Regions from separate parts of the Streptomyces sp. NPDC101165 genome, predicted to be linked through region 2. Evidence: riboswitches for the same ligand, from Rfam matches in the RefSeq annotation. Region 2 holds a riboswitch; the other holds the start of a gene.

Region 1 (4,203 bases), on a different contig from region 2:
CCGTCTACAGCAGCCTGGAACCCTGCACCCGCCGCGCCTCCCGCCCCGCCCCCTGCGCCGAGCTGATCCTGCGGGCGGGCGTACGGCGGGTGGTCACGGCCTGGCGGGAGCCGGACACCTTCGTGACGGCGGCGGACGGAACCGGGGTGCTGCAGAGCGCGGGCGTGGCCGCCGTGGTGCTGCCGGAGTACGAGGCCCTGGCGAAGGAGCCGAACGCCCACCTGCTGCCCTGAGCGACACCTCACGGATACCTGTGTGCATCGCGCCCTGCGAATGACGTATGCTTGAGACACAACGACGCGGGGTGGAGCAGCTCGGTAGCTCGCTGGGCTCATAACCCAGAGGTCGCAGGTTCAAATCCTGTCCCCGCTACTGAAGGCTCAGGGCCGGAATCCAGCAATGGATTCCGGCCCTGAGTGTTTTCCGGCATCCCGCGGCAGAACGCCGAGGCATCCTTCGACAGAACACCGAGTGGCATACGTCACAGTCGATCATCCGCTCGGTCCACAGCAGTCGCCCGCCCTCTCCTCTCCCGCCACGCTGGACGCAGGTCAAGGACACGGGAGACGAGCAGTGCGCCCTGGTGAGCTGGAGGAGAGCCCGTACGCCAGGGCCGGCGGCCGACTCCCGGGCGACCACGCCCCGGACCCCGGCCTCGGTGCGGAGCGCGCACCCCTGTCGCCGGACAGGTGCCGCGGCCGCCGCCCCACCCCGCGCGCCCTGGCCCGCGCCCTGCCCGCCCTGCTGATCGCCGCCGGGATCGGGTACGACCTGCTCACCCCGCGCGCCTTCACCGCCGTGCCCTTCTTCACGGCCGCCCCGCTGATCGCCGCGCCCCTGTCCTCGCTGCGCACCACGCTCCTCACCGGCCTGACCGCCCTGGTCGCCACCGTCGTCGTCCGCACCCAGTTCGATCCCGCCATGGATGTGCACACGATCACCGAGGTCGTCACCGTGGCCACGGTCGCCGTGCTGGCCGCCGCCATCAACCGCGTCCTGCGCCTCGGCGACCAGCGGCTCGCCTCGGCCCGGGAGATCGCCGAGGCCGCCCAGCGGGCCGTCCTGCCCGAACCGGACGACCGCATCGCCGGCTTCGACATCGCGGCCCGTTACGAGGCGGCGCAGGAGGACGCCTTCATCGGCGGTGACCTGTACGCGGTGCAGGACAGCCCGCACGGCGTGCGGCTGGTCGTCGGGGACGTACGTGGCAAGGGCATGGGCGCGGTCGCCGCCGTCGCCGTGGTGATCGGGGCGTTCCGGGAGGCCGCCGAGCAGGAGACCACGCTGGAGGCGGTGGCCGCACGGCTGGAGCGGGCGCTGGCCCGCGAGGGCACCCGGCGGGACGGGATCGACGCCTTCGAGGGCTTCACCACCGCCGTCCTCGCCGAACTCCCGCACAGCGGCAGCGGCGACGGTGTGGTCCGGATCGTCAACCGCGGTCACCCGCCACCACTGCTGCTGCACGACGACGGCACCCTGCGCACCCTGGCCGCACGCGAACCCGCGCTGCCGCTCGGCATGGCCGACCTCGGCCTGTGGCCCGACCGTGCGACCGAGTCCGGCTTCCCGAGCGGAGCCACCCTGCTGCTCTACACCGACGGCCTGTCCGAGGCCCGCGACGCCCACGGCCGCTTCTACGACCCCCTGCGCCGGCTCGCCGGACGCCGCTTCCCCGACCCCCGCTCCCTGCTCGGCCGCCTCGCCGCGGAAGTGCGCCGGCACTCCGGGGGCGGGATGGCGGACGACATGGCGCTGCTGGCCGTACGGCGGCCCTGACACCCCGCCAGTGTCACCCACGGTGATCGGACGGACGCCCTCCGCATAACATCTGAGACACCATCAAAACTGCCGAGACTCCTGGGCGGAGGTCAACTCGCCCGTTTTCAACCGGTCGTGACGGCTACGTCCGCCCCGAAATCCGTTAATGATCAAGTAGAACGGCTTGGAATCTGACGTCCGGGTCTATTAACGTTCGATAACGCAGCGCGGTCGTCCCAGCCGTCACAAGAGGCGGCTCCGTGCGCACGCGCCGAATCCCGCAAGGGAACCGGGGAACCACCACCTTGGGGTGAATCACGCGGATGCCGCCGTGGAAGCACGGCAGGTATACGCGCGTAGGAGACCTTCCTGCTCCGAACCCGTCAGCTAACCCGGTAGGCGGAGGAAGGAAAGGAGTGCGCCTTCGTGGCGTCCAACCGGCCTGCCCCAGAAGCCCCGTTCATGCCGAGCGAGACCGAGACCTTCGGTTACTTCGGCGCTCAGCACACCGACGAGGGCCCCTGGGAGGAGTGGAACCCCACCGAGGAGTCCATACGGCCGGTACGCGGTCGGCACCGCGTGGGCAAGCAGCGCGGCGGCGGACTCGCCCGCAGCTCCACGGTCCTCGGCGTCGGTGTCATCGCCGCCGTCGGCGCGGGCGGCATGGCCAGCGCCCACACCGGCAAGCCGCCGGTCTCCATCTCCATGCCCGACCTGGACTCCGTCAGCTCCCTGTTCGACGGCGGCTCCTCCTCCGACGCGTCCAAGGCCACCACGGCCTCGTTGACCAACGTCGGCACGACCGACGCCGACAGCGACCAGGGCGACGCGGGCGAGGCCCTGCGCAACCGCATCATGGCCCAGGCCGAGCAGCAGCGGAGCAAGGCCGACACCAAGGCCACCGCGGCCGCGGCGGCCGCCGCCGAGAAGCAGGCCGCCGACGCGGCCGCCAAGGCGCAGAAGCAGGCCGAAGCCAAGGCCGCCGAGGCCAAGAAGGAGGCGGAGGCCGCGGCCAAGAAGAAGGCCGAGGAGGAGCGCCTGGCCGCGCTGGCCAAGCAGTACAAGCTGCCGGTCGTCTCGTACACGATCACCGGCACCTTCGGTCAGCCCGGATCGATGTGGTCCTCCGGCTACCACACCGGCCTCGACTTCGCCGCGCCCACCGGCACCCTCATCAAGGCCATCCACAGCGGCACCATCACGCAGGCGGGCTGGGCCGGCTCCTACGGCTACCGCACCGTCCTCACCCTGGACGACGGCACCGAGCTGTGGTTCTGCCACCAGTCCTCGATCGGCGTCTCCGTCGGTCAGAAGGTCAGCACCGGCGACGTCATCGGCCGTATCGGCGCCACCGGCAATGTCACCGGCCCGCACCTCCACCTGGAGGTCCACCCGGGCGGCCAGGCCACCGGCATCGACCCGATGACGTGGCTGCGCGGCAAGGGCCTCACCCCCTGAGCGGCCCGCCGACCCGCTCCTGACCCACCCCTCATCCGGTCTCCCGGCAGCCCTGACGACAACCCCCCGACGTCAGGGCTGCCGGTCGTGCGTCCCCACACCTGCGCACCCACCCGTACCCACACCTGTTCACACCCCGTTCGCAGCAATCCCGGAATGGGTGGGACGGGAGGGATCGTTGAACTGAAGCATGACCGACTCTCATGCTTCCCTGCGCACACTCGGCTCCTCCGACCTCCAGGTCTTCCCCCTCGCCCTCGGCGGCAACGTCTTCGGCTGGACCGCCGACGAGGAGACCTCCTTCGCCGTCCTCGACGCCTACACGGCCGCCGGCGGCAACTTCGTCGACACCGCCGACGCCTACTCGGCGTGGATCGAGGGCAACAAGGGCGGGGAGTCCGAGACGATCATCGGCAAGTGGATCAAGGCGCGGGGCAACCGCTCCGACGTCGTGATCGCGACCAAGGTCGGCCAGCACCCCGAGTACCAGGGCCTGACCGCGGCCAACATCAAGGCGGCCGCCGACGCCTCCCTGCGCCGCCTCGGCACCGACCACATCGACCTCTACTACACCCACTTCGACAAGCCCGAGGTGCCGGTCGAGGAGATCATCGGCGCGCTCGACGAGCTGGTGAGGGCGGGCAAGGTCCGGCACATCGCCGCCTCGAACATCTCGCCGGAGCGCCTCCAGGCCTCCCTGGACTTCTCCGACCGCGAGGGCCTGGCCCGGTACGTCGCCCTCCAGCCCCACTACAACCTGGTCTCCCGCGACACCTACGAGGGCCCGCTGCAGGACCTCGCCGGCCGTGAGGGCCTCGCGGCGGTCCCGTACTTCGCCCTCGCCTCCGGTTTCCTCACCGGGAAGTACCGCCCCGGTGCGACGGTCGAGAGCGCCCGCGCCGGTTCGGCCGCCAAGCACCTGGAGTCCGAGCGCGGTCAGAAGGTCCTCACGGCCCTGGACGAGATCGCCGGCGCCCACGAGGCCCC
Region 2 (4,203 bases):
TGCGCACCCGTCGCGCGCTCGGTGTGCATCGCCGTTATCGCCCGCGCGCGCTCGCTGTCGCCGCGTGCCACCGCGTCCACGATCGCGCCGTGCTCCGCCCAGGAGTCCACCGGACTCGGCGGCGCCTCCACCGTGTACATCCAGGCGATCTTGTGCCGCAGCTGGGTCAGCATCGAGGACAGCGAGGGGCTTCCGGAGGCCTGCGCCAGCGTCTCGTGGAACCAGCCGCCCAGCGAGCGCAGATCGTCGCTGTTGCCCCGCCTGGCCCGCTCCTGGCCCAGCCGGACCAGCCCCCGCAGCACCTTCAGATGGGCCTCGGTGCGCCGCTGGGCGGCCCGGGAGGCGCCGAGCGGCTCCAGGAGCGTGCGCATCTCCAGCAGGTCGGCGGCCTCCTGCTCGGTCGGCTCGGCCACGCACGCGCCCGCGTGCCGCCGGGTCACCACGAAGCCCTCCGCCTCCAGGGTGCGCAGGGCCTCACGGACGGGGACGCGCGAGACGCCGTAGCGGCGGGCGAGGACTTCCTCGGTGAGGCGGCCGCCGCGCTCGTAGACACCCGCGACGATGTCGTCCCGGATCGCCGTGCACACCGAGTGCGCCGGAATACGCATGACCGACCTCCGCCTTAATCCCCGTGAAACGTCGACGATGGACGTGTGTTCCGTGACTCTATTGCAATGAGCCGGAATTTCCGACGGGAGGCCGGAATCCATGGATATTTTTTGGACAGCGGATGCCGCAGGCGCTGCGAAAAACGGCGAAAGCCCCGGCTCGTGAGCCGGGGCTTCGGGATGTCGTGCGCCGGAGCGTCAGACGTTCACGCCGTGCTGACGGAGATAGGCGATCGGGTCGACGTCCGAGCCGTACTCGGGGGTCGTACGGGCCTCGAAGTGCAGATGCGGTCCGGTGACGTTGCCGGTCGCGCCGGACAGGCCGATCTGCTGGCCCGGGAGGACCTTCTGGCCCACGACGACGCCGATGGACGACAGGTGGCCGTACTGGGTGTACATGCCGTCGGCCATCCGGATCACGATCTGGTTGCCGTACGCGCCGCCCCAGCCGGTGGAGACGACCGTGCCGGCGCCGACCGCGTGGACGGACGTCCCGCTGGCCGCGTGGAAGTCGATGCCGGTGTGGGAACCGGAGGACCACAGGGAGCTGCTGGCCTTGTAGCCGGTGGAGACGTACGAGTGCGCGATCGGGGCGACGAACGCGTTCAGGCGCTTGCGTTCGGCCTCTCGCGCGGCGCGGGCCTGGGCCTCGCGCTCCTTCTTCGCCTCCTCGGCGGCCACCTTGGCCGCGGCCTCCTCGGCCGCCTTCTGCCGGGCGGCCACCAGCTGGGCCTCGGCCTGGGCGTCGATCTGCTCGGCCACCGTGTCGCTGACGGTGATGACCGGGGTGAGGCCGGTGTCCTCGACGGAGTTGTCCGCGGCGAGCGCCGGGGAGGCCGCCAGGGTGCCGACGACACCGGTGGTGGTGAGGGCCGCGACACCGGCCGCCTGAACGGTGGTGCGCTTGACCCGGCCGGGCTTGCGGTGCTTCCCGGTGGCGTACATGAACGCCATGAAGTGGCTGGTCCTTTCCTTCCCTCTCGCCTACCGGGTTAGCTGACGGGTTCGGAGCAGGAAGGTCTCCTACGGACCCCCTCGCAGGTGCGCGGGCGTCCGATTCACCCCAGGGACTGCGTGGGTCCCCGGCTCCCCTGGCTCGCGCCGTAGGGGGACTCGGCGATGACTGTCCGGTGCCGCGGGCGCGGCGCACTGCCTGACGAACAGCCCGGTCGACGCTATGCGGCCCGACTTTCGATCCCCAAACGGATCCGGGCTTTTGTAGCGCATCCCACAGGTCAGACAGGCAACCTCTGCCCCAATTCGGACATCTGGGGAAGGGCTGCGCACAACAAAGGGCCCTGACGACCCGTCGGATCGTCAGGGCCCCACGCGCGCGGGGCGCCGTACAGCCTCTACTCGGCTGCCACGACGGTGACTTCGCCGATGCCGAGCGCCTCGATCGGTGCCTTGATCTCGGCCGCGTCACCGACGAGGACGGTCACCAGGCGGTCCACCGGGAAGGCGTTGATGACCGCCGCGGTGGCCTCCACGGTGCCGGTGCCGGCGAGCTGCTGATACAGAGTCGCCTGGAAGTCGTCGGGCAGGTGCTGCTCGACCTGGTCCGCCAGCGTGCTCGCGACGGCCGCCGCGGTCTCGTACTTCAGCGGCGCCACACCGACCAGGTTCTGCACGGCGACGTCCCGCTCGGCGTCGGTCAGGCCCTCCGCCGCGAGCGTGCGCAGCACCGTCCACAGGTCCTGCAGCGCGGGACCGGTGTTCGGGGTGTCCACGGAGCCGCTGATGGCGAGCATCGCGGCGCCCGTGCCGTCCGGCGCGGAGCGCAGGACCTGCCCGAAGGAGCGCACGCCGTAGGTGTAGCCCTTCTCCTCGCGCAGGACGCGGTCCAGGCGGGAGGTGAGGGTGCCGCCGAGGCAGTAGGTGCCGAGCACCTGGGCGGGCCACACGCGGTCGTGCCGGTCGGGCCCGATCCGGCCGATGAGCAGCTGGGTCTGGACGGCGCCGGGCCGGTCGACGATGACCACCCGGCCGGTGTCGTCGGCGCTCACCGGCGGCACGGGCCGCGGCGCGGCCGGGGTGCCCGTCCAGGCGCCCAGGGTGTCGGCGAGCAGCTCGTCCAGGTCGGTGCCGGTGAGGTCGCCGACCACGACCACGGTGGCCGTGGCGGGCCGCACATGGCGGTCGTAGAAGGCGCGTACGGCCGCCGCGTCGATCTTCTCGACCGTCTCCTCGGTGCCCTGGCGCGGCCGCGACATGCGCGAGGTCGCCGGGAACAGCTCCTTGGAGAGCTCCTTGGCGGCGCGGCGGGCCGGGTTGGCCAGCTCGTGCGGGATCTCGTCCAGGCGGTTGCGGACCAGCCGCTCGACCTCGCTGTCGTCGAAGGCGGGCGCGCGCAGGGCGTCGGCGAGCAGGCCGAGGCCCTTGGCCAGGCGGGAGACCGGGACCTCCAGGCTGAGGCGGACGCCGGGGTGGTCGGCGTGCGCGTCGAGCGTGGCGCCGGCCCGCTCCAGCTCGGCGGCGAACTCCTCGGCGGAGTGCTTGTCGGTGCCCTCCGAGAAGGCCCGCGCCATGATCGTGGCGACGCCCTCCAGGGCGGGCAGCTCGGCGTCCAGGGGCGCGTCCAGCAGCACCTCGACGGCGACGACCTGCTGGCCGGGGCGGTGGCAGCGCAGCACGGTCAGGCCGTTGTCCAGCGTGCCGCGCTCGGGAGCGGGGAACGCCCACGGCCTGGCCTCGCCCGGCTGCGGCTGGGGGTGGAAGTCCATCGTGGCGAGCTCGGTCACTTGGCCGTCTCCTCGTTGTCGTTGCCGGCCTCTACGGTGGCTTCCTGCTCCGGGTCCTCGGGGACGTCGGCGTCCTGGACGGTCTCCGGGTGCTTCGGCTCGTAGACGAGGACCGCGCGGTTGTCGGGGCGCAGACAGGCCTTGGCGACCTCCTGGACCTCCTCGCGGGTCACCTCGAGGACGCGCTGGACGGCGGTCAGGGCGAGCTGCGGATCGCCGAACAGGACGGCGAACCGGCACAGTTCGTCGGCGCGGCCGGCGACCGTGCCGAGCCGGTCCAGCCACTCGCGCTCCAACTGGGCCTGGGCGCGCTCCATCTCCTCGGCCGTGGGGCCCTCCTCGGCGAAGCGGGCCAGCTCCTCGTCGATCGCGGTCTCGATCACCGGCACCTCGACGTCACCGGAGGTCTTCACGTCCAGCCAGCCGAGCGAGGGCGCGCCGGCCAGGCGCAGCAGACCGAAGCCGGCCGCGACGGCCGTGCGGTCGCGGCGCACGAGCCGGTTGTACAGGCGGGAGGACTCGCCGCCGCCGAGGACGGTCAGGGCGAGGTCGGCCGCGTCCGCCTTGCGGGTGCCGTCCTGCGGGAGCCGGTAGGCGGCCATCAGGGCGCGCGCCGGGACCTCCTCCTCGACGACCTCGCGCAGCTGCTCCCCGATGATCTCGGGCAGGGAGCCGTCGCGGGGCTCGGGCTTGCCGTCGTGGGAGGAGATCGACCCGAAGTACTTCTCGATCCAGGCGAGGGTCTGCACGGGGTCGATGTCGCCGACCACGGAGAGCACCGCGTTGTTGGGCGCGTAGTAGGTGCGGAAGAACTGGCGCGCGTCCTCCAGGGTGGCCGCGTCCAGGTCCGCCAT

Evidence for each region. A riboswitch is a leader RNA that binds a small molecule or an ion and turns the genes downstream of it on or off. The one in region 2 is predicted to bind cyclic di-AMP.
Region 1: it holds a riboswitch for cyclic di-AMP, as region 2 does, so the genes downstream of both, ACIRVH_RS43130 (M23 family metallopeptidase) here and ACIRVH_RS27715 (M23 family metallopeptidase) in region 2, are expected to answer to the same signal.

What each region holds. Positions count from the first base shown of each region.
Region 1 covers NZ_JBIWPG010000032.1:67,023-71,225, forward strand. The annotation lists gene ACIRVH_RS43115 (dihydrofolate reductase family protein) at 1-233, shown strand, start outside; tRNA gene ACIRVH_RS43120 (tRNA-Met) at 299-372, shown strand; gene ACIRVH_RS43125 (PP2C family protein-serine/threonine phosphatase) at 574-1,776, shown strand; cyclic di-AMP (ydaO/yuaA leader) riboswitch at 2,018-2,177, shown strand; gene ACIRVH_RS43130 (M23 family metallopeptidase) at 2,185-3,216, shown strand; gene ACIRVH_RS43135 (aldo/keto reductase) at 3,407-4,203, shown strand, end outside.
Region 2 covers NZ_JBIWPG010000013.1:125,415-129,617, forward strand. The annotation lists gene ACIRVH_RS27710 (GntR family transcriptional regulator) at 1-608, opposite strand, end outside; gene ACIRVH_RS27715 (M23 family metallopeptidase) at 807-1,562, opposite strand; cyclic di-AMP (ydaO/yuaA leader) riboswitch at 1,575-1,737, opposite strand; gene ACIRVH_RS27720 (M16 family metallopeptidase) at 1,961-3,349, opposite strand; gene ACIRVH_RS27725 (M16 family metallopeptidase) at 3,346-4,203, opposite strand, start outside.